DNA from 3 places in the Streptomyces sp. NPDC008150 genome. Region 2 is predicted to be linked to each of the others. Evidence: riboswitches for the same ligand, from Rfam matches in the RefSeq annotation. Region 2 holds a riboswitch; each other region holds the start of a gene.
The links. Region 2 has a riboswitch for S-adenosylmethionine ahead of ACFZA0_RS03885 (aminotransferase class V-fold PLP-dependent enzyme). Riboswitches for the same ligand answer to the same signal wherever they lie in the genome.
Positions count from the first base shown of each region.

Region 1 (7,203 bases), on a different contig from region 2:
GCCGCCCCGGGGCGACTCGGTCTCCCCCCGAGGGGTGGTCCCCGGCTCGGGCGCGGGGGTCGCCGGCTCGGGCGTGGCCGGGGCCGGTATCTCCGCCTGGGGCCGCGGCCCCCGCTGCGCGGCGGTCATCGCCGACGGGCCCATTCGCCGTCGAGGGCCCGGGCCACCCGGTTGGTGGCGAGGACGGTCGCGGCGATGGCCAGGCCGGGCAGCGCGGTCAGCCACCAGGCGTTGGCGAGGTAGTTGCGGCCTTCGGAGATCAGCGTCCCCCACTCGGGGGCGGGCGGCGGTGCGCCGTAGCCGAGGAAGCTGAGGGCCGACACGGCGAGGATCGAGGTGCCGAAGTCGAGGGTGGCGAGCACGATCACCGGACCGGCCGCGCCGGGCAGGACGTGCCGGCCGAGGACCGAGTACCAGCGGGCGCCGCAGGAGCGGGACGCCTCCACGAACACCGCCTGCCGCACTCGCAGCACCTCGGACCGCGCCACCCGGGCGAAGGAGGCGACGCTGGCGATACCGACCGCGACCGCCACCTTCACCGTGCCGTAGCCGAGCGCGGTGACCAGGGCGAGGGAGAGGAACAGTGCGGGGATGGACAGCAGGACGTCCACGAACCGCATCAGCACGTCGTCCACCCAGCGGCCGACGAACCCGGCGACCACGCCGAGCAGTCCGCCGACGACGAACGCGACCAGCACCGCGATCAGGGTCGCCTTGAGGGAGAGCTGGGCGCCGTGGACGACGCGGGAGAAGACGTCCCGGCCGAGTTCGTCGGTGCCGAACCAGTGACTTGCGCTCGGGGCACTGAAGTTGTGCGAGGGCACGCCCTTCAGCGGGTCCTGGGAGGTGAACAGGTCCGGCCGGAAGGAGGCCAGGACGATCAGGACGAGGATGACGACGGACAGCAGCAGGCCGGGGCGACCGCCCAGGAAGCGCAGTACCTCCCGGACGTCGGGGCGGCGGCGCGCCGGTCCGGGGGCGGGGGCCTCCGTCTGCGGACCGGCCTGCCGGGCCGGGGCGAGGGCGGTCTCGGCCGGGTCGCCGAGAAGGCTCTGACTCATGCGAGGCGCGCCTTTCTGCCGGAGGCCACCACGATCCGAGGGTCGAGCAGCGGGTAGACGAGGTCGACGAGCAGGTTGCTCGCCACGAAGATCAGCGAGCCGAACAGCACGACTCCCTGGACCAGCGGGATGTCCTGGACGGTGACCGCCGAGGCGGTCACCCGGCCGAGGCCGTCGCGGGAGAACACCGTCTCCACGACCACGGAGCCGGCGATCAGCTGGCCGACCAGCAGTCCGACGACGGTCAGGGCGGGCAGCGAGGCGTTGCGCAGCGCGTGCCGCAGATGGATTCGCGTGCGCCCGGCGCCCTTGGCCCGCGCGGTCTCGACGTACGCCTGGTCGAGCGCGGTGAGCAGGCTCTTGGCCAGGACCTGGGCGATCTGGGCACCGGTCGGGACGGCCAGGGTCAGGGCCGGCAGGACCAGGCCGGGCACCCCGTCGTTGCCGAACGCCGGGAACCAGTGCAGCCGGAAGGAGAACGCCTCCACCAGCAGCAGGCCGACCCAGAAGGTGGGGACGGACACCCCCAGCGGTGGCAGCGACAGCAGGAACTGCCGCAGCCACCGCCGGGAGGTGTAAGTGGCGGCGACCGCGAGGCCGCCGCCCAGGAGCACCGCGAGGAGCAGGGCGGCGCCGGTCAGTTGGAGCGTCTGCGGCAGGGCGTCGGCCAGGGTCCGGGTGACCGGGCGGCCGGTGGAGACGGAGTCCCCGAAGTCGCCCCGCACCGCCCGGCCCAGGTAGTCCGCGTACTGGAGCAGTACGGGCTTGTCGAAGCCGTACTGGTGGCGCAGGGCGGCGAGCCGCTCCGGGTCGACCGGCCCGGAGTCGAGGCCGCCCGCGGCCATCGCGGTGACCGGGTCGCCGGGCAGGTAGTCCAGGACCAGGAAGGCCACCGTGTAGGCCGCCCACAGGACGCCGACCGCCTGGGCCAGACGTTTGACCACGTAGCGGCGCACGGTCAGCCGATCCAGGTGTCGTGCAGCTGGATCCGGCTGGAGGCGTCGAACTTCAGGTCGTGGACCTTCTTGGACACGCCCAGCTGGGTCTGGAGCTCCACCACGGGGACCGTGTAGGCGTTTTCGATGAGTTCCTTCTGAGCGTCGGCGACCAGTTGGGACCGCTTGGCGGTGTCGGCGGCGCCGGCCTGTTCGGACAGGGTGGTGTCCAGCGGGCTCTTCGGCAGGCGGTAGAAGTTGGTGAGGCTGGTGGAGAACTGGCCGCGCAGGATGTCCGGGTCGGCCCGGGTCACGTTGCCCCAGGAGAGGTCGAAGTCGCCGCCCGCCAGCACGGTCGCGAACTGCGGGAGCTGGACCTGCTTGAGGGTGGTGCCGATGCCGACGGCCTTCAGCTGCTGCTGGATCAGCTCCAGGGCGGGCTGGTTGGTGGCCGCGTTGGGGATCCAGACGATGCTCAGGCTGAGCTTCTTGCCGCCCTTGGCACGGATGCCGTCACTGCCGGCCTTCCAGCCGGCCGCGTCCAGCAGGGACTTGGCCTTGGCGGGGTCCGTCGTGAGCTCCGAGGAGAGGTCGGTGTAGTCGGGGGTGGTGTGCGCGAGGACGCTGGTGGCCGGCTGGGTGCCGGTAGGGAAGACCGTGGAGGCGATCTCCTTGCGGTCCAGGGCGTAGCTGATCGCCTGGCGCACCGCGGTCTCCTTCACCGCGGGACGGGAGCTGTTGGCGGTCAGGCCGAAGACCAGACCGGGGTTGGCGCGGCGCTGAAGGTTGACTTGGCCGCCCTGGAGGGCGGTCTCGTCGGCCTTGCCGACACTGCCTATCGCGTCGACCTGGCCGGACTGGAGGCTGCCGGAGCGCACGCCCGCCTCCGGGACGACCTTGAAGACCAGCTTGTCGAGGTAGGCCTCACCGGTCTTCGCCCACAGCGAGGAGCCCCAGTTGTAGCCGGCGCGCCTGGAGAGGGTGACCGACTGGTTCTGGGAGTACTTGTCCAGCACGAACGGACCGGAGCCGCTGACGCCGTCGCTGCACTTCTGCTGCGGGGTCTTCTTCACGCTCGCCGCGGATTCGATGCCCAGCGAGTGCGTCGAAGTGGCCTGGAGGAACTGGACGTTGGGCGCGGCGAAGGTGATCTTGACGGTGTTCGGGTCGACCACGGTGGTGCTCTTCAGGCCGGCCAGGTAGCCCTGGGCGAGGGAGGCCAGCGGACCGAGGTCGGGCACCGCGTCGAAGTTGTCCTTGACCACCTGGGCGGTGAGCTTGGAGCCGTCGCTGAAGGTGACGCCCTCCCGCAGGTGGAAGGTGAAGGTGGTGGCGTCGTCGCTGACCTCCCAGCTCTTCGCCAGCCACGGCACGATCTTGCCGGTCTTCGGGTCCTGGTCGGTGAGCGAGTCGACGATCTGGCGCACCGAGTAGATGGTGTCGTTGCTGCCGACCTGCTGGGGGTCCACGCAGCCGGCGTCGGAGCTGACCGCGAAGGTGAGGGTGCCGCCGGACTTCGGCTTGGCGTCGGAGGAGCCGCTGCCCGAGCCGTCACCGCCGGTGCCGCAGGCGGTCAGCAGGATGCTGGTGGTCAGGAGGGCGGTGAGCGCCGCCCATCGGGTGGTTCTGGCCGGGAGTGCCGGAAGTACGGTCACGAAGAGGTTCTCCTCAATCGGAGTGCCGGGTGCGCAGGCGTGTGCGGGCACGCCGGCGCGGAGCGCGCGGACCCGGCGGGCGGACGCCGGTGACGGCGGACGCGTACGACGGGGCGGAGCCCTGGGCAGGTGGTGACACGGGGACGGGAAACGTGCGGAGCCGACGGCCGGTGACTGTTCGTCAGGCGGCGTGGGGGAAGCGCGTCAGGCGTGACAGAGACAGCTGGTGGAGCGCTTCAGGTCGATGTGGCGCCGCCGGGAGAGCCGGGAGAACACCATGGCGACGGAGGAGGAGGCCCGTTGGCCGGCGTGGTGCTGCCGCATGCGTTCCCCCCTCGGTCTCCGGCCCCGACGGGGCCACGCGCTTGCGGGATCACCGGTGATCCCGCCGGGCTTTCACCTGGAGCACCCCACCGCGGTGGAGGGTTGCCGGTCAGCGAGCCAGGGCTTGACGCTGACACTCAATGCCGGCCGCGATCGTATGGAGCGGTTTCCTCGGACGTCAATGCCCGGAAGCCTCCGAAAACGGGATCCCGCGCGAAGAAAGTCGTCCTGTCTCAGAGGGCGGGACGGTCGGTGGACGCTGCACAGGCCGTGTGCTTTGATCCGGGGCATGGAGATCGCAGGGCAGGCACCCACCGTGCTGCTGGACCCGTTCTGGGCGGGTCGCCGCGCAGATCAGTTCGACCAGACCTGTAGCTGAACCGCCCCGCCCGGTTCGCCCTTTCCCTCCTCTGCCGATACGTGGCCGGTTCGCCGCGTTCGGGTTCGCTTCCCCCCTCCCTTCGCCCGTCGGGCCCGCCGTCCCGGCCGCCGCCGGCGCGCCGAGCCGCGGCCGAGCCCCGGTTGAGCACTGGCTGAGCCCTGTTGGGGGCACGTCGCCCCCACGTCCCGCGCGGACCTCCACCAGGACGGACCGCGAGGCGAAACGGGGGCGGAACACCGGACGCGGCGCCGGACAGGAACGCGGGGCGGGCCGCCGCGCGGCACGGGAGACGGAACACCGGACGGACTGCCCGCCGCCGCGCGGACCCACCCGCGCGCACCGCGCTCCCGCCCCGCGACCGCCCGCCCACGACCGCCCGCCGCTCGTGGCGAAGGAAGGCCCATGGCTGTCAACGACGCCGAACCCACTGGGGTGTTCGCCGCGCTCCGGGTCCGGGACTACCGGATCTACTGGAGCACGGGACTGGTCTCCAACATCGGCAGCGCGATGCAGGGCGTGGCGCTGGACTGGTTCGTGCTGACCCTCACCCACAGCGGTACGGCGCTCGGCTGGGTCGCGGGGCTCCAGTTCGCCCCGGTGCTGCTGTTCGGCCTGTGGGGCGGGGTGATCGCCGACCGGTACGACCGGCGCCGGCTGCTGCTGTGGACGCAGGCGCTGTACGCGGCGCAAGCCGTGCTGTTGGCCGTCATGGTGCTGTCCGGGTACGCGCCGCTCTGGCTGCTGTACGTGCTGTCCTTCGCGCTGGGCGCGGTGTTCACCGTGGAGAACCCGGCCAGGTTGTATTTCGTCAGGGAACTGGTGGGCCGGCCGCTGATCCCCAGGGCCGCCGGGTTGAACATCCTGTCGCTGAACGCCGCCCGGCTGATCGGCCCGGCCGTTGCCGGTGTGCTGATCGGGGTGATCGGTACCGGCTGGGTGTTCGCCCTGAACGCCGCCTCCTTCGCGGCCGTCCTGGCGGGCGTGGCGTCGATCCGGCCGAGGGCCGCGGACGCCCCGGCGGCCGCCCCGCCGCCGTGGCGGAAGGCGGGTGGGGAGGGACTGCGGTACGTCGGCTCACGGCCCGAACTCGTGGGCGTCTTCACCGTCTTCGGGCTCGCCGCGACCTTCGCGGTCAGCTTCCCGACCACGTTGACGCTGTTCGCCGGACGGGTCTTCGACGTCGGTTCGGACGGTCTCGGCTTCATGAACACCGCCCTGGCCGTGGGCACCGTTGCAGGCACCCTTGCCGCGACCCGGGGGATCACGCCCCGGGTGCGGACGGTCGTCGCCGGAGCGGTGCTGTTCGGCGCGTTCGAGGTGCTGGCCGCGCTGATGCCGTCGTACCCGGCCTTCCTCGCGCTGCTGCTGCCGACCGGATGCGCGTTGATGATCCTCAACACTGCGGTCAGCGCGTTCGTCCAGTCCGAGGTGGACGACGCGATGCGTGGGCGCGTGATGGCCGTCTACACGGTGATCTCGATGGGCGGCAGCCCGGTCGGCGGCCCGGTGATCGGCTGGGTCTCCGAACACGCCGGGGTGCGCTGGGGGATGGCCTCGGGCGCCGCGGCGGCCGTCCTCGCGGCGCTCGGGGTGGCGCTGTGGCTGTCGCACCGGCTCGCGGCCGCGCCGGCCGGCCCGGTCACCGCCCCCGTCCGCACCTCCCCGGCCCCCGTCCACTCCTCTCCCGGTTCCGCCCGCACCTTCCCCGGCCCGCTGCCGGCGTCCGGCCCCGACCGGCCGGGCGGCCGCGCCGAAGGCTCCGACCACCGTCCCGCCGGCGACCGGGCTCCCGTGTCGGCCGGTGACCCGTCCACCGGAGGCACCGTTCATGACTGACCACGACACCGCACCGCCCGCGCTGCACCTCGCCCTGGAGGCCGACGGCGACGGCGCCCACCCGGCCGCCGCCCGCCACCCGGGCCGGAGCGCCGGGGCGGGACTCACCCCGCGCGGTGTGCGGGAGGCGGCCGCCTCGGCGGAGGAGGCCGGGTACGCGCTGCTCACCCTGGCCGACGCGCCGCTGCCGCCGGCCACCGGACCGGCGGCCGGTCCGGCCGGCCGGATCGAGGCGGGCAGCCGGGCCGCGTTCCTCACGCTCGCCACCGACCGGCTCGGGCTCGCCCCCACCCTGCACACCACCACCACCGAGCCGTTCCACCTCGCCACCCAGCTCGCCAGCCTGGACCACGCCTCGAACGGCCGGGCCGCCTGGCTGGTCGGCGCGGCCGACGACTCCGGCTCGCTGGCCACCGTCGGGCGGGCGCCGCTGTCCCCCGAGAAGACCCGGCGTGAGGTGGCCGACGTGGTCGAGACCGCCCGCGCGCTCTGGGACTCCTGGGAGGACGACGCGGTGATCAGGGACGTGGCCACCGGCCGCTTCCTGGACGCCGACCGGGTCCACCACATCGACTTCGAGGGCGCCGGCTTCACCGTCAAGGGACCGCTGATCACCCCGCGCCCGCCGCAGGGCCAGGTGGTCGTCCTCGCCCCGGACGCCCTCGGGATCGACGAGCGCGCCGACATCGTCCTGGTGTCCCGGTCCACGCCCGAGGAGATCGCCGAGCGGGCCGCCGAGGCCCGGGCGGCGGGCGCGCCGCTGGTCTTCGCCGAGGTGGAGGCCGTGCTCGACACCGACGACGCCCCGGCCGCCGCCCGGCTGGCAGAGCTGAACGCCACCGCCGACTGGCCGGGCACGGGACGCCTGCGTCACACCGGTTCCGCCGAGGAGCTGACCGACCTGCTCACCCGGCTCGCCCCGCTGGTCGACGGGGTGCGGCTGCACCCCGCCGTCCTCGCTGTGGACGGGCCGGTGCTGGTCGAGCGTGTGCTGCCCGCCCTGGCCGCCG
Region 1 is NZ_JBIBHJ010000011.1:26,562-33,764, reverse strand. It holds gene ACFZA0_RS25140 (ABC transporter permease subunit) at 126-1,061, opposite strand; gene ACFZA0_RS25135 (ABC transporter permease subunit) at 1,058-2,017, opposite strand; gene ACFZA0_RS25130 (ABC transporter substrate-binding protein) at 2,020-3,651, opposite strand; gene ACFZA0_RS25125 (putative leader peptide) at 3,856-3,975, opposite strand; SAM riboswitch class IV at 4,008-4,120, opposite strand; gene ACFZA0_RS25120 (MFS transporter) at 4,760-6,193, shown strand; gene ACFZA0_RS25115 (LLM class flavin-dependent oxidoreductase) at 6,186-7,203, shown strand, end outside.
Region 1: it holds a riboswitch for S-adenosylmethionine, as region 2 does, so the genes downstream of both, ACFZA0_RS25125 (putative leader peptide) here and ACFZA0_RS03885 (aminotransferase class V-fold PLP-dependent enzyme) in region 2, are expected to answer to the same signal.

Region 2 (7,203 bases):
CGCGCTGCTTCTCCTGGATCTTCTTCAGCGCCTCGACCTGCTGACTGCTCAACTGGTCCATCGTGGACGCCTTGTCGAGGAAGTCGTCGGGGTCCGAGGAGAGGAAGAGCTGCACGGAGGGGTCGATGCCGCCCGAGCGGTACTGCGAGCTGGCGAGCGAACCGAGCGTGTCGCGAAGGGTGTTGAGGTCTTCCTGGCCGTGCGCGACGTTGTCCTGGATGGTGGAGATCTCCTTCTGGAGCTTCCCCTCCTTCTCCTTGGCGCCGTCGAGCTTCTCGGTGGCCTGCTCCGCCTGTTCGTAGAGCTTGTCGACCTTGGCCTTGACCTCGTCCTTGGACAACTTCTCGCTGGGCGCGGCGTTGGCCGCCTGCGAGCTCAGGACGACGGCAGCGGCGGCTGCGGTGGTCAGCACGGTCACACGTGCGCGGCTCGGCTGCTTGGGTCGACGGTGGGACGCCACGAAGGCGAGCTCCTTCTTCCTTCAGCCGCCTACCGACACGCCGGTGGGCGGTGCCCCTTCACCGTCACTCCCATGAGTGATCAACCGAGCGAAGGTTCGAGCTGACCTTAGTGACCTCATCGTGATCAGTTCAAATCCCCAGGCGAAAAATCACGGTCACGCAATGCATTCTTTGCACTCAACTCACATGCAGTGATGCCACTTTGACGCTACGTTGCGTAAGCATTACATCAATTCGGGCATTCCACTTGTATGTTGCGTTCGAGCTTTTGGTTGCCGAAGGGGTGTTCGGGGTAAGGCCGTCAGCCCCGGGTGAGGCGCTTCAGGAGCACCACCGACGCCACCGGGCGGGCACCCGCCTTCGCGATCCCGTCGGCCACCTCGCGGTCCGTGGAGGCGACGATGACGGGCCGCCCCGGCGGCTCCGCGCGGACCAGCTGGCGGATCAACTCGTCGGCGGTGACGCCCGGTTTGGAGAACAGCACCCGCACCCCGCGCGGCGGCGCGAGCAGCACGGGAGCGGCCAGCTCGGCACCGTCGAAGACGCACGTGACCTCGGCGCCGGTCTGCGCGGCGAGCTGCGAGAGCTGCCCGAGCAGCCGCAGCCGCTGCTTCTCCAACGGCATCTGCGGATAACCGGTCTTGGTCACGTTGTAGCCGTCGACGACGAGGTGCGCCTGCGGCAGCGCGAGCAACTGGTCGAGGATCGCGGGGTCGTGCTCGGACAGCGCCCGCGCCGCGATGTCCTTCGGGGTCATCCGGCCCGGCTCCACCGCGTCCACGGTCTCCGCGGGCCGCACCGACACGGGCGGCAGGGCCAGTTCGCGGCGCAGCCCCTGCGCCGCGTCCAGCACCGTGTCGAGCAGCAGCCGCAGCCGCACGTCCTCGACGCTGCGTCCCTCGCGGGCCGCGCGCCGGGTGGCCTCCAGGGTGGCCTCGACCTCCCCCAGACGGGACTTGAGGCGGCGGCTCTCGCTCTCGGCGGCGGACACCCGGCCCTGGCCCTCGGCGCGCTGCGTCTCGGCCTCGGCGCGCAGCTTGCGCAGCGCGGCCTCGCCGCGCTTGACGTCACTGAGCGCGGCACGCAGCTTGCGCTGAAGCGATTCGGCTTCCCGCCGGGAGACGTCCAGTTCCGCGCGCAGCCGCTCCGTCTCGGCGCGCACCGCGTCCCGGGCGGCGGCCAGTTCCTCCTGGAGACGCCGCACCTCGGCCCGGGTCTCCTCCTCGACGCGCTCCGCGTCCGCCCGCTGCGCCTCCTCGCCGGCGGCGGTCACGAGCTTCACCCAGCCCGTGGGCCGCAGCACGTAGGCCGCGGCCGCCACGTCCAGCGGGTCCGCGGCCGGGGGCGGCGAACCGGCGTCGAGGGCGCCGCACAGCTCCGGCTGCGCCTCTCTGAGACGCTCGCCGATGCGCTGGCGGAACAGCGGTTCGGTCTCCAGGGCCGCGGCCATGGCGTTACCGGCGAACCTGGCCCGCCGGTTCGGCGCGAACCGCGCGTACTGCCGCAGCTGGGACGGCAGTTCGGCGACCGTCAGGCCGCCGAAGCCGTCGGAGACGATCTGCACCACCCGGCGCCGCACGCCGTCGGGCAGCGGACGGTCGAGCATCTCGGCGGGGCCGTCCTCCGGCCCCCCGCCAGCGCTCTCCACCATCCGTCACCCCAATGTTCGCGGGGCCCGCTCCGTCAGGAGCCGGCGCCCGGCCTGTCCACGAGTTCCACCTTGTCCACCGCGTTGCACCAACGGCAGCGCACAGAGTCGATGGTCTCACTGACCACCTCGCGCTCCTCGACGTTCGGCTCGCCCGCGAGGTCGAGGTGGACGTACTCCACGACCTTCGAGGAGCGCGTCACGTCGAAACGGGTGAGATTTCCGCAGAGCGTGCAGCGCCACCGCGTCGCGGCGGTCGGCAGGGGAACCGTCATCGTGGCTGTTCGCTTCCTTCTGGTGTCCGTGACACGCCGGTCTCTCCCGCGTGTGTGGCTCGTAACCCTACGGCCTGGCGGGTACTCGCCGCTCGGCCGTCCGCGGCGGCGAGGCGGTCCGTCCGCACGCGTCCCGTTACGTCATGCTCTGTAGGCATGATCGGCATCGGTAAGTGGAGCGGGTGGACCGGGCGGGGCCCGTGGGCGGGCCGGTTCGCGGCGGCGCCCGTGACGTACGGGCTGATCGCCCTGTGCTGCCTGGTGTTCGCGGTCGGCCCGTCGTCGGGACTCGACCCGGCGTACGGCACGGGGGACGCGCTGGCGGCCGCGCAGCAGGCCTGCTTCCGCCGCTGGGGCGTGATTCCCGCCGAACTGTTCGAGGGGTCGCCCGGCTCGCTGGTGACACCGCTGACCGCCCTGTTCGTACACGGGAGCTGGGTGCACCTGCTCGGCAACATGCTCTTCCTCTACGTCTTCGGCGTGCTGACCGAGGAGCGGATGGGCCGGGTCGAGTACACGCTGTTCTACCTGGTCTGCGGGGGCCTGGCGCTGCTCGGCTACGCGATCGCCAACGCCTCCTCCGAGCAGACCCTGGTGGGGGCGTCCGGTGCGATCTCGGCGGTCCTCGGCGCCTTCCTCGCGCTGTTCCCCCGGGCCCGGGTGACGAGCCTGCTGCCGTTCCTGCTCTTCCTGCCGCTGCGCTTCCCGGCGTGGGTGGTGCTGCCGTTCTGGCTCGCCCTCCAGTGGACGGCCGCCCGGCAGGCACCGCAGGGTCCCGGGGTGGCGTACCTGGCGCACGTGGTGGGCTTCGCGCTGGGGTTCGGCTACGCGTGGGTGCGATTCGGCCGTACGACTAGAGTGAAAGCCGCCCTGCACAACGTCGCAGCGCCCGCCCCCGAGGGAGAGAACCTGCCGTGATCACCGCGATCGTCCTCATCAAGACCAGCGTGGATCGGATCCCCGAGATCGCCGAGGCGATCGCGGCGCTGGAGAGCGTCAGCGAGGTCTTCTCCGTCACCGGCACCTACGACCTGATCGCCATGGTCCGGGTGCGGGAGCACGAGGAGCTCGCGGACGTCATCCCCGGCCGGATCAGCAAGATCCCCGGCGTCGAGGGGACGGACACCCACGTGGCGTTCCGCACGTACTCGCAGCACGACCTGGAGGCGGCGTTCGCGATCGGCCTCGACGCCTGAGCGCGGGGCGCGGGAGCGTTCGAACGGCGGCGGCGCGGAACGGTGCGGGCGGTGGTCCGCCCCCGTTCCGCGCCGCCGCCGTTCACGCGGTCCGCGAGGGTGCTCAGACCGCCGGCACGCAGCGGCCCTCCTCGGTCCGGTACTGCCACTTGGCACCGTCCCGGACCAGCTCGGTCACCGCGGTGACGAAGCGCTCGACGTGCTCGTCGGGGGTGCCGGCGCCGAAGCTGACACGGATGGCGTTGAGCGACTTCTCGCCGGGCGCGGCCTCGGGGGCACCGCACTCGCCCTGGGTCTGCGGGTCGCTGCCGAGCAGGGTGCGCACCAGCGGGTGGGCGCAGAACAGGCCGTCGCGCACCCCGATGCCGTACTCGGCGGACAGCGCGGCGGCGAAGTGCGAGCTGTTCCAGCCCTCGACGACGAACGAGATGACGCCGACGCGGGGCGCGTCGTCCCCGAACAGCGACAGCACACGGACCTCGGGCACCCCGGCCAGCCCGGCGCGCACCGTGTCGATCAGGTGCTGCTCACGGGCGACGAGCGAGTCGAAGCCGGCCTCGGTGAGCGCCTTGCAGGCGGAGGCGATCGAGTAGGCGCCGATCACGTTGGGCGAGCCGGCCTCGTGGCGGGCGGCGCTGTCGTGCCACTCGACGTCCACTCCGCCGTCGGTGCGGCGGCTCACCCGGCGGCTCGCGCCACCGCCGGCGAGGTACGGCTCCGCCTCGCGCAGCCAGTCGGCGCGGCCGGCCAGCACGCCGGAGCCGAAGGGCGCGTACAGCTTGTGTCCGGAGAAGGCGACCCAGTCGACGTCGAGGTCCCGCACCGACACCGGGTGGTGCGGGGCGAGCTGCGCGGCGTCCAGGACGATGCGGGCGCCGTGGGCGTGCGCGGCGGCGGCGAGTTCGCGCACCGGCCACAGCTCACCGGTGACGTTGGAGGCGCCGGTGACGCAGACCAGGGCCGGGCCGTGCGGGTCGCGGGCGGCGAGGGCGCGCTCCAGGGTGGCGACGGCCTCGCCGGGGGTGCGCGGCGCGTTGAGGTAGGTGACGCGGGCGTCGCGCCACGGCAGCAGCGAGGCGTGGTGCTCGGTCTCGAAGACGAAGACCTGGCAGCCGGCGGGGACGGCCGCCGCGAGCAGGTTCAGGGAGTCGGTCGTGGACCGGGTGAAGATCAGCTGATCGTCCTCGCGGCAGTCGAGGAACTCGGCGACGGTGCGCCGCGCGTTCTCGAACAGGTCCGTGGAGAGCTGCGACAGGTAGCCGGCGCCGCGGTGCACGCTGCCGTAGTACGGCGCGTAGGCGGCCACGTCGTCCCACACGCGCTGGAGGGCCGGGGCGCTCGCCGCGTAGTCGAGCGCGGCGTAGGTGGTCTCGCCGCCCGTGACGAGCGGGACGGTGACGTCCCGGCCCAGCACCGGCAGCGGCGCACAGGCGGCCGGGTCGGCGGCGGCGGGCAGCTCGGCGGAGGCCGTGGCGGCGGCGACGGGGAGCTCGGCGGAGGCCGTGGAGGCGGTGGAGGCGGTGGAGGCGGTGGCAGAAGCGGTGACGGACATGGCTGAACTCCCGGAGACGGCAAGGCGAAGCCCGCCGTGCGGCCCGCGCACCCGGACAGGGTGGGGCACGGCACGGAGGAAGGGAAAAGGGTGTGCGGAAAGGGGGCTCGACGCCCTAACGCATTCGCTTGCTCACGAGAGACTCCCTCGGTGACCAGGACCCCTGGCCCCGCACTGGGGAGTGCGCGAGGGGTCCGCGCTTGCCGTGGACCTTGCTGTCCACCGCCTGGTCTTCACCCGGGGCACCCCGCCACGGACGGAGGGTTGCCGGACAGTCGGCCGGGGCCTCATGACTGTCACTCATGACCTGCCGAAAAACGTACGTGAGGCGTCCGCCGCCGCGCAACCCGCGTCCGGATGCCGGGACGGCCCCCTCGAACGGTGGACGTCCGAGGGGGCCGCGGGGTGCCGAGGGGGCGGGTACGAGGCGGGTACGCCGGTTCAGCGGTTGCTGGCCGCCGCCCAGCGCTGCAGCGTCTGCCCGGCCGCCCCCGAGTCGATCGACTCGGCGGCCCGCTCGATGCCCGTGCGGATGCGGTCCACGAGGGGCGCGTCGCCGCCGTCCAGGGCGGCCAGCGCCGCCGCGGTGTTCAGCAGCACGGCGTCGCGCACCGCGCCCTTCTCGCCGGCCAGCACGCGCCGCGCAACGTCGGCGTTGTACGCGGGGTCGCCGCCGCGCAGCGCGTCGACGGCCACCAGTTCGAGGCCGACGTCCCGCGGGTCGAAGGGCTCCTCGGTGACCTTGCCGTCCCGGACCACCCACACGCGGGAGGTCGCGGTCGTCGTCAGTTCGTCGAGTCCGTCGTCGCCGCGGAAGACGAGCGAGGTGTTGCCGCGCTCGGCGAACACCCCCGCGACGATCGGCGCGACCCGGGCGTCGGCGACTCCGACGGCCTGCGCCCTCACCCGGGCCGGGTTGGTCAGCGGGCCGAGGAAGTTGAAGGTGGTGCGGATGCCCAACTGGCCGCGGGCGGCGGCCACATGACGCAGCGCCGGGTGGAACTTCACCGCGAAGCAGAAGGTGATCCCGGCCTCCTCCGCGACCTCGACAACCCGCTTCGGGGTGAGCTGGAGGTTGACGCCGAGCCGCTCCAGGACGTCCGAGGCGCCGGACGCCGAGGACGCGGCGCGGTTGCCGTGCTTGACGACCTTCGCCCCCGCGCCGGCCGCCACGATCGCCGACATGGTGGAGATGTTCACCGTCTTCGCGCCGTCGCCGCCGGTGCCGACGATGTCGACGGTGGCGCCGGGGATCTCGATGACGTTCGCGTGCTCGTACATCGCCCGGACCAGACCGGTGATCTCCTCGACGGTCTCGCCCTTGGCGCGCAGCGCCACCGCGAACCCGGCGATCTGCGCGTCGGTCGCCTCGCCGCGCATGATGCGGTCCATCGCCCAGGCCGTGTCGTCGGCGCTCTGGTCGCGGCCCTCCAGCAGCCCGTCGAGCACGCGGGGCCAGGAACGGCCCGCCGCGGTAGTGCCTCCAGCGGGGGTCACAGCGCTCATTTCGCCGCTCCTGGGTTCCGTCCCCCTCGGGGGACACATGTCGGGGCACCCGTCGTCCCGACGGGCACGGGTCCACCCTATCCAGCCCCGGGCACGGCGAAGGGCCCCGCCCGGACAACCGGACGGGGCCCTTCGCCGTGGCGTGGCGACGCCTCGACGATCGGACGATCAGTGGTGGCCGTGGCCGCTCGTGATCTCCTTGTACTCCTCCGAGGTGGGCTTCGCGATCTGCCCGTCCTCGCCGTAGTACGACTTGCTCAGCTTGGCCCGGAGCTTCTCCGGCGCCCGCACCTTGCGCTCGACGCCGTTCTCGTCCGTGGTGGCACCGATCTCGGCGGGCGCGTACTGGTTGTGCGCGGTGAGCGTGTGCAGCTGCTCCTGGCTGAGCGGCTCGTGGATCTCGATGAACTCACCGTGCGGCAGGCGCTTGATGACGCCCGACTCGCGGCCGTGCAGCACCTTGTCGCGGTCCCGGCGCTGGAGGCCCAGGCACATCCGCTTGGTGGCGACGAAGACCAGCACCGGCACGACGAAGAACGCGATCCGGACGAACCAGGTGATCGAG
Region 2 is NZ_JBIBHJ010000001.1:891,194-898,396, reverse strand. It holds gene ACFZA0_RS03910 (NlpC/P60 family protein) at 1-460, opposite strand, end outside; gene ACFZA0_RS03905 (NYN domain-containing protein) at 763-2,112, opposite strand; gene ACFZA0_RS03900 (hypothetical protein) at 2,145-2,384, opposite strand; gene ACFZA0_RS03895 (rhomboid family intramembrane serine protease) at 2,541-3,302, shown strand; gene ACFZA0_RS03890 (Lrp/AsnC ligand binding domain-containing protein) at 3,299-3,580, shown strand; gene ACFZA0_RS03885 (aminotransferase class V-fold PLP-dependent enzyme) at 3,684-5,132, opposite strand; SAM riboswitch class IV at 5,324-5,440, opposite strand; gene trpD (anthranilate phosphoribosyltransferase) at 5,574-6,638, opposite strand; gene ACFZA0_RS03875 (cytochrome b N-terminal domain-containing protein) at 6,807-7,203, opposite strand, start outside.

Region 3 (7,203 bases), on a different contig from region 2:
GGCCGGGCCGGCGCCGTGGGTCTTGCCGAAGGTGTGGCCGCCCGCGATCAGGGCGACGGTCTCCTCGTCGTTCATCGCCATCCGGCGGAACGTCTCGCGGATGTCGCGGGCCGACGCCAGCGGGTCCGGGTTGCCGTTGGGGCCCTCGGGGTTGACGTAGATGAGGCCCATCTGCACGGCGCCGAGCGGGTTCTCCAGCTCGCGGTCGCCCGTGTAGCGCTCGTCACCGAGCCAGGTGGTCTCGGGACCCCAGTAGACGTCCTCCTCGGCCTCCCAGACGTCGGCACGGCCGCCGGCGAAGCCGAACGTCTCGAAGCCCATGGTCTCCAGGGCGACGTTGCCGGCGAGGATCAGCAGGTCGGCCCAGGAAATGTTCTGGCCGTACTTCTTCTTGACCGGCCACAGCAGACGGCGGGCCTTGTCGAGGTTGGCGTTGTCCGGCCAGCTGTTCAGCGGGGCGAACCGCTGCTGGCCGGCACCGGCGCCGCCGCGGCCGTCGCTGATCCGGTAGGTGCCGGCGCTGTGCCAGGCCATGCGGATGATGAGCGGGCCGTAGTTGCCGAAGTCGGCGGGCCACCAGTCCTGCGAGGTGGTCAGCACCTCGGCGAGGTCACGCTTCACCGCCGGCAGGTCGAGCGACTTGAACGCGGTCGCGTAGTCGAAGTCCTCGCCCAGCGGGTTCGCCACGGCCGGGTTCTTGGAAAGGATGCGCAGGTTCAGCCGGTCCGGCCACCACTGACGGTTGCCACCACCCTGCGTGGGGTGCGGGGCGCGCGCGGTGTGCACGACCGGGCAGCCGCCCGACTCCTCGGCTTTGGGTTCGGTGACGATTGCGTCGTGGTTCTCAGTCATGGAAATCCTTCCGGACCTGGCAGATCGCTGAGCTCTGGAGCTTGAGGGTGCGGCGCCAGGACCCGGGGCCGTTCGGGGCGGGGGGTGCGTCTCCTGCCGTACCGGTGGACCGGGGGTTCTTGGCTGTCGCCGGAACTGATCCTACGATGGACAGAGTCCAAGTCAAGAAGGGCGCCAAATCCGTATCGGCTCGCAAGCCGGACGTTACCGGCGAGACGTCTCCCGTCCCACCGCACTTGAGATAGGTGAACCAATATGAGTGACCTGCTGGGGCGACTGCGTGGACGTGGCTGGCGAATGACCTCCCAGCGCCGTGTCGTCGCCGAGGTCCTCGACGGCGATCACGTGCATCTCACGGCCGACGAGGTGCACGCGGCGGCGGCCCGGCTCCTGCCCGAGATCTCCCGCGCGACCGTCTACAACACCCTGGGCGAACTGGTCACCCTCGGCGAGGTGATGGAGGTCACCTCCGAGGGCCGCGCCAAGCGCTACGACCCCAACGCCCACCGCCCGCACCAGCACCTGGTCTGCTCGGTCTGCGGCACCATCCGCGACGTCCACCCCGTCGGCGACCCGCTCTCCGCCCTCCCGGCGGACCAGCGTTTCGGGTTCGCGGTCTCGGAGGCGGAAGTGACGTACCGCGGGCTGTGCCCGGGGTGCGCCGCCACGGCGTGATCAACGGGCCGTCGCCGGCGGGGAGTCGACGTCCGCGGGGCGGCGGGCGGCAGCCGGCCCGTCGCGCCGGGGCGGCCCGGCCCCTCCCCGCCCGGCGGGCCGAACGCCCCGGTGACCGATCGGTGGACGCGGTCTTGACGGGTGATCCGGGCCGTCCGACACTCGTCGAGGAATCCTAGTGAACAGGTAGGGAAATATGGGGCGTCCCGAGGCGGTCACCGGCCGTGGGCGGCGTACCCCGCGCGGGCCCCTGCCCCTCGTACCCCCGGCCGCCGTGCCCGCACCGGCCTCGCCCCTGCTGACCTCCCGCCGCCACATCGACCTGCTGCGGGTCTGCAGCGCGATCGGACGCGTCGGCTGAGCCGACGCGCCTCCCGCCCGGACGACGACGTACCGGCGCCCGCCCGCCACGGGCCGGCCCCGGGCGTTCCCGCGCGTGCGCGGCGCGCGGACGGGGCCCGCCGCCCCGCCGCGCGACGCGCACCGCGGACGTCCGCCCGCCGCACCGCCGCAACCGCCGTCCACGACGTGCCGTCCGGCCGTCCTCCATGCCGCGCCGCCTGCGCCCCACCCCGGGAGACCCATGTCCGTCACGCACCTCACCGCGCACCCGTCCCGCCGCCCGGTGCCCGCGTTCCGCGGCCGTATCGGACGCGACGCGCGCAGCGGCCACTACGCCGTGCCGCGCCGCTACCGCATCCACCTCTCGACGGCCTGTCCGGGCGGCCTGCGCATCGCCGTCGCCCACCGGCTGCTCGCGCTCGACGACATCTGTCCGGTCACCTTCCTGCCCGCCGTGCCCGACGGCCCCGACGGCGGCCACACCGTGCTGCGCCCGCTGTACGAGGCGAGCATGCACCACTACTCCGGCCCCGCCCTCGAACCGGTGCTCAGCGACGACTGGTCCGGCCGCATCGTCAGCACCCACGCGCCCGACATCATGCGCGACCTCGCCCGGCACTTCGGCGACGGCCGCGCCGACCTCTACCCGTGCGGCGCCGAGTCCGTCGTCCAGAGCGTCGAGCGGCTCTGCTCCGAAGGCATCGACGGCGCCGCCCAGCGGGCGGGGCGGCCCGACGCCACCGAGGCCGAACGTGCCGCCGCCGTCGATGAGTTGGACGCCGCCCTCGCCTCCGCCGAGCAGCTCGTGGGGGCCGGCCCCCACGTGACGGGACAGGCGCCCACCGCCGCCGACATCGAACTGTGGACGGCCCTGGTGCGGCTCGACACCGTGCACCGCAACCACCTGGACGCCGACGCCGTGCGCCGCGCCGCCGCCCACCGCGTCCTGTGGGACTACGCGCGGGCGCTGACCGCGCACCCCGCCTTCGGCGCCCATCTCGACCTGGCCGGCATCGACCGCCGCCACCGCGCGGGCTGCCGCGGCCTGGAGGCCGCCGGAGCCGCCGTCCGGATCCTCGACTGGGCCGCGTACGCGGGGAGTTCACCCGCGCACGACACCCGCCCCGACGACTGCTGAGCCGTACCAGCAGGTGGACCGGCGTTGACATCCGCTCGCACGCCTGTCTTAACTATCGCCCAGAACGGTCATGAGCGTCAGCGACAAGCCCTGGCTTGCTGACCGGCAACCCTCGCTCCGCGGTGGGGTGCCCCAGGTGACGACCGGACCGGAAGTGATTCGGTAAGCGCGAGGCCCGACGGGCCGGAACGGTGACGGTGACGGACATGTACGCAGCCCCCCGGACGGCGACAGGCCGTCCCGCGGGCTGCGTACAGCCGTCCGCCGAACCGCTCGTCGCCGATCGCGCCGTCGATCTGCTCCGCGTCAACAGCGCACTGTGTACCGCACCGGGCCGTGCCCGCTGTCGAGGCTGACACCGCATCGCGGTTTCCCTCTCCTCGCAGCACCTGGCCGTCCCGCAGTCTCCGGATCCCCGACGAACACCGCCGAGACGGTGTGCCGTTGTCCGCCAGCCCCCGGTTCCGTGCGTTTCTCCGTGACCGTCCCGTCCCCGCGATGCCTTCCACAGCCCCGCGGGCGAGCCGCCGGTACGTGACGCGAGCACGGCAGACCCGGGGGAGTCCGCCTCCGCTGGAGCCGTCATGAGTGAACCCCCGGGCGCCGCCGTATCCGTGGCCGCCGAGCCGACCGACGCCGGAACCGCGTCCGCCGAGAAGCGCTCCGCCGCGCACCCCGTCGCGCAGCGCGTCCTGCCCCTGCGACGCCCCGGGCGGTGGATCGCCACCGCCGTGGTCCTGGTCCTGCTGGCGCAGGTCGTGCACGGGCTGGCCACGAACCCCTTCTACCAGTGGGACCGCTTCCGCTACTGGTTCCTGCGGCCGACCGTCCTCGACGGACTCGTCGTCACCCTCGAAGTCACCGCGCTCAGCGCCGTGCTGGGGCTGCTCGGCGGAGTGCTGCTCGCCGTCTGCCGGCTGTCCGCGAGCCCGGTCCTGCGCTCGGTGAGCTGGGTCTACACCTGGCTCTTCCGCTCGGTCCCGCTGATCGTCGTCCTGATCTTCCTCTACAACTTCAGTGCTCTGTACCAGACGTTGAGCCTCGGCGTGCCCTTCGGCCCGTCCTTCGTCAGCTTCGACGAGTCCCGCCTCGCCACCGACATGACCGTCGCGGTCGTCGGGCTCAGCCTCAACGAGGCCGCGTACGCGTCGGAAGTGGTCCGCGGCGGCATCCTCTCCGTCGACCAGGGCCAGCACGAGGCCGCCTCCGCGCTGGGACTGCCCAAGCGCTACCAGTTCACCCGGATCGTCCTGCCGCAGGCACTGCGTTCCATCACCCCGAACTACGTCAACCAGCTGATCGGCCTCATCAAGGGCACGTCCCTGGTGTTCTACGTGTCGCTGCTCGACCTGTTCGGCTCGGTGCAGACGATGGGATCCACCTACCCGGGCGACATCGTGCCGCTGCTGCTCGTGGCCACCGTCTGGTACCTGATCCTCACCAGCGCCGTGTCCGTCGTCCAGTTCTACGTCGAGCGGTACTTCGCCCGGGGCGCCACCCGCACCCTGCCGCCGACCCCGTTCCAGAAGCTCCGCACCGGCCTGGGCGACCTGCGCGAGCGCGTGCGCAAGGAGACCGCCGTATGAGCACCACCGCCCCCGCGGCCCCCGCCGGCACGGCCCCCGTGGCCGTCGAGATCCGGGACGTCCACAAGTGGTACGGCACCCAACGCGTGCTCCAGGGCATCGATCTGACGGTCCGTCCGGGCGAGGTCACCGTGATCCTCGGCCCCTCCGGCTCCGGCAAGTCCACGCTGCTACGCGTCGTCAACCACCTGGAGCGGCCCGAGATCGGGCACGTCAGCGTCGGCGGCGAACTGATCGGCGTGCGCCGGCAGGGCGAGCGTCTGAAGGAACTCAGCGAGCGCGCGATCCTCGCGCAGCGCAGCCGCATCGGGTTCGTCTTCCAGAACTTCAACCTGTTCCCGCACCTGACCGTCCTCGACAACGTGGCCGCCGCGCCGGTCGCCACCGGACGGCTCGACCGCTCCTCCGCGAAGGAACTGGCGCGCGAACTCCTCGCCCGGGTGGGTCTCGCCGACCGCGCCGACGCCTACCCGCGCCAGCTCTCCGGCGGCCAGCAGCAGCGCGTCGCCATCGCCCGCGCACTGGCCCTGCGGCCCGGCGTCATCCTTTTCGACGAGCCCACCTCCGCGCTCGACCCCGAACTCGTCGGCGAGGTCCTGGCCGTCATCAAGGACCTGGCCACCAGCGGCACCACGCTGCTCGTCGTCACCCACGAGATCGGGTTCGCCCGCGAGGTCGCCGACCGCGTCGTCTTCATCGACGAGGGCCGGATCGTCGAACAGGGGCCGCCCGCCCAGGTGTTGGACAACCCGCAGCACGAACGCACCCGCGACTTCCTCAGCCGGGTCCTGTGACGTCGGCGGTGCGCCGCCGCGCCGCGACCGCACCGCCCGCCGTGCAGACCGTCCCACGTCCCACCGTCCGCCCATCGCTCACCGCTCACCGCTCACCGACAAGGACAGCCATGCCCAGCCTCAGCCTTCGCAGCAGACTCCTCCGATCCGTCACCGCCGGCACCGCCGTCGTCTCGCTCGCCGGGGCCCTGGCCGCCTGCGGGGGCGACAGCGACGCCGCCACGAAGACCGACACCGCGGGCAGCGTGACCGTGGGACAGCTCTCCAACGGGGCCGCGAAGGAAGCCACCCTCAAGGTGTCCGAGGTCAAGTCGATCAGCGCCGAGGTGCCCGCGAGCGTCAAGAAGGACGGCACGCTCACGATCGGCGTCGGCGCACTGCCCGACGGCTTCCCGCCGCTCGCCTACGTCGGCTCCGACCAGAAGACCCTCACCGGTTCCGAGCCCGACCTGGCACGGCTGGTGGCGGCGGTGCTGGGCCTCAAGCCTCAGTTGCAGAACGCCACTTGGGAGAACATGTTCGTCGGGATCGACAGCGGCAAGACCGAGATCGCGCTCGCCAACATCACCGACACCGAGGAGCGCAAGCAGAAGTACGACTTCGCCTCCTACCGCCAGGACAACGTCGGCTTCGAGGTGACGAAGAAGAGCACCTGGAACTTCGACGGCGACTACGAGAACCTCGCCGGCAAGACCGTCGCCGTCGACTCCGGCACCAACCAGGAGAAGATCCTCCTGGAGTGGCAGGCGAAGCTGAAGAAGGAGGGCAAGAACGTCACCGTCAAGCGCTACGCCAGCAAGAACAGCGTGTACCTGGCGCTGACCGGCGGGAAGATCGACGCCTACTTCGCGGCCAACCCCGGCGTCGCCTACCACGTGACGCAGACGGCGAAGTCGCCCAACGCGACCCGCAGCGCCGGCACGTTCTCGGGTGCGGGCGCCTCGCTCCAGGGCCTGATCGCGGCGACGACGAAGAAGGGCAACGGGCTGGCCCAGCCGGTCGCGGACGCCATCAACCACCTCATCAAGAACGGCCAGTACGCCAAGTGGCTCAAGGCCTGGAACCTCTCCGACGAGGCGGTCACCAAGTCCGTGCTCAACCCGGCCGGCCTGCCCCTCGACAACTCCTGACACCCCGTCAGTGACCCACCGGGCGCGGTGGGTCACCGCACCGGCCGCCGTGCGGAGGGGAACACGGCGGTCGGAGCGGGTGTTGTACAGGAGGGACAACTCCTCGCGCACGCGCGGGCGTTGCACACGACGGAGGTGACGGACATGGACGCGGAACGCACGACCGCCGCGGCCGTCGCCCCCGCCGGGCCCCTGCCGCACGCGACCGCCCCACGCGCCCTGGTCCCGCGCCGCCGTGTGCGTCTGCACGGCAGGCCGCACATCGACCTGCTGCGCACCGCCGGCGCGCTCTGTCGCTCCTGACCCGTTTCCCTCCGCCGCGCGCCCCCGTACCGGGCGACCCCTCACGGACCCAGGAAGGCATACCCGTGTCCTCAACCACACCCTCACCCGCCGCCGACTCCGCCTCGGCACACCTCCACCTGGCCGTCGCCCTCGACGGCACCGGCTGGCACCCGGCCTCCTGGCGCGAGCCGTCCGCCCGCCCCGGCGACCTGTTCACCGCGGGCTACTGGGCCGACCAGGTCGCGGAGGCCGAGCGCGGACTGATCGACTTCGTGACCATCGAGGACGGCCTCGGCCTCCAGACCGCACGCCCCTTCGAGCCCGACGACCGCACCGACCAGGTCCGCGGACGGCTCGACGCGGTGCTCGTGGCCGCCCGCATCGCGCCGCTGTCGAGCCAC
Region 3 is NZ_JBIBHJ010000010.1:281,115-288,317, forward strand. It holds gene katG (catalase/peroxidase HPI) at 1-852, opposite strand, end outside; gene ACFZA0_RS24745 (transcriptional repressor) at 1,108-1,527, shown strand; gene ACFZA0_RS24750 (putative leader peptide) at 1,724-1,888, shown strand; gene ACFZA0_RS24755 (glutathione S-transferase C-terminal domain-containing protein) at 2,111-3,007, shown strand; SAM riboswitch class IV at 3,074-3,182, shown strand; gene ACFZA0_RS24760 (ABC transporter permease subunit) at 3,592-4,593, shown strand; gene ACFZA0_RS24765 (ATP-binding cassette domain-containing protein) at 4,590-5,387, shown strand; gene ACFZA0_RS24770 (transporter substrate-binding domain-containing protein) at 5,498-6,517, shown strand; gene ACFZA0_RS24775 (putative leader peptide) at 6,662-6,820, shown strand; gene ACFZA0_RS24780 (LLM class flavin-dependent oxidoreductase) at 6,886-7,203, shown strand, end outside.
Region 3: it holds a riboswitch for S-adenosylmethionine, as region 2 does, so the genes downstream of both, ACFZA0_RS24760 (ABC transporter permease subunit) here and ACFZA0_RS03885 (aminotransferase class V-fold PLP-dependent enzyme) in region 2, are expected to answer to the same signal.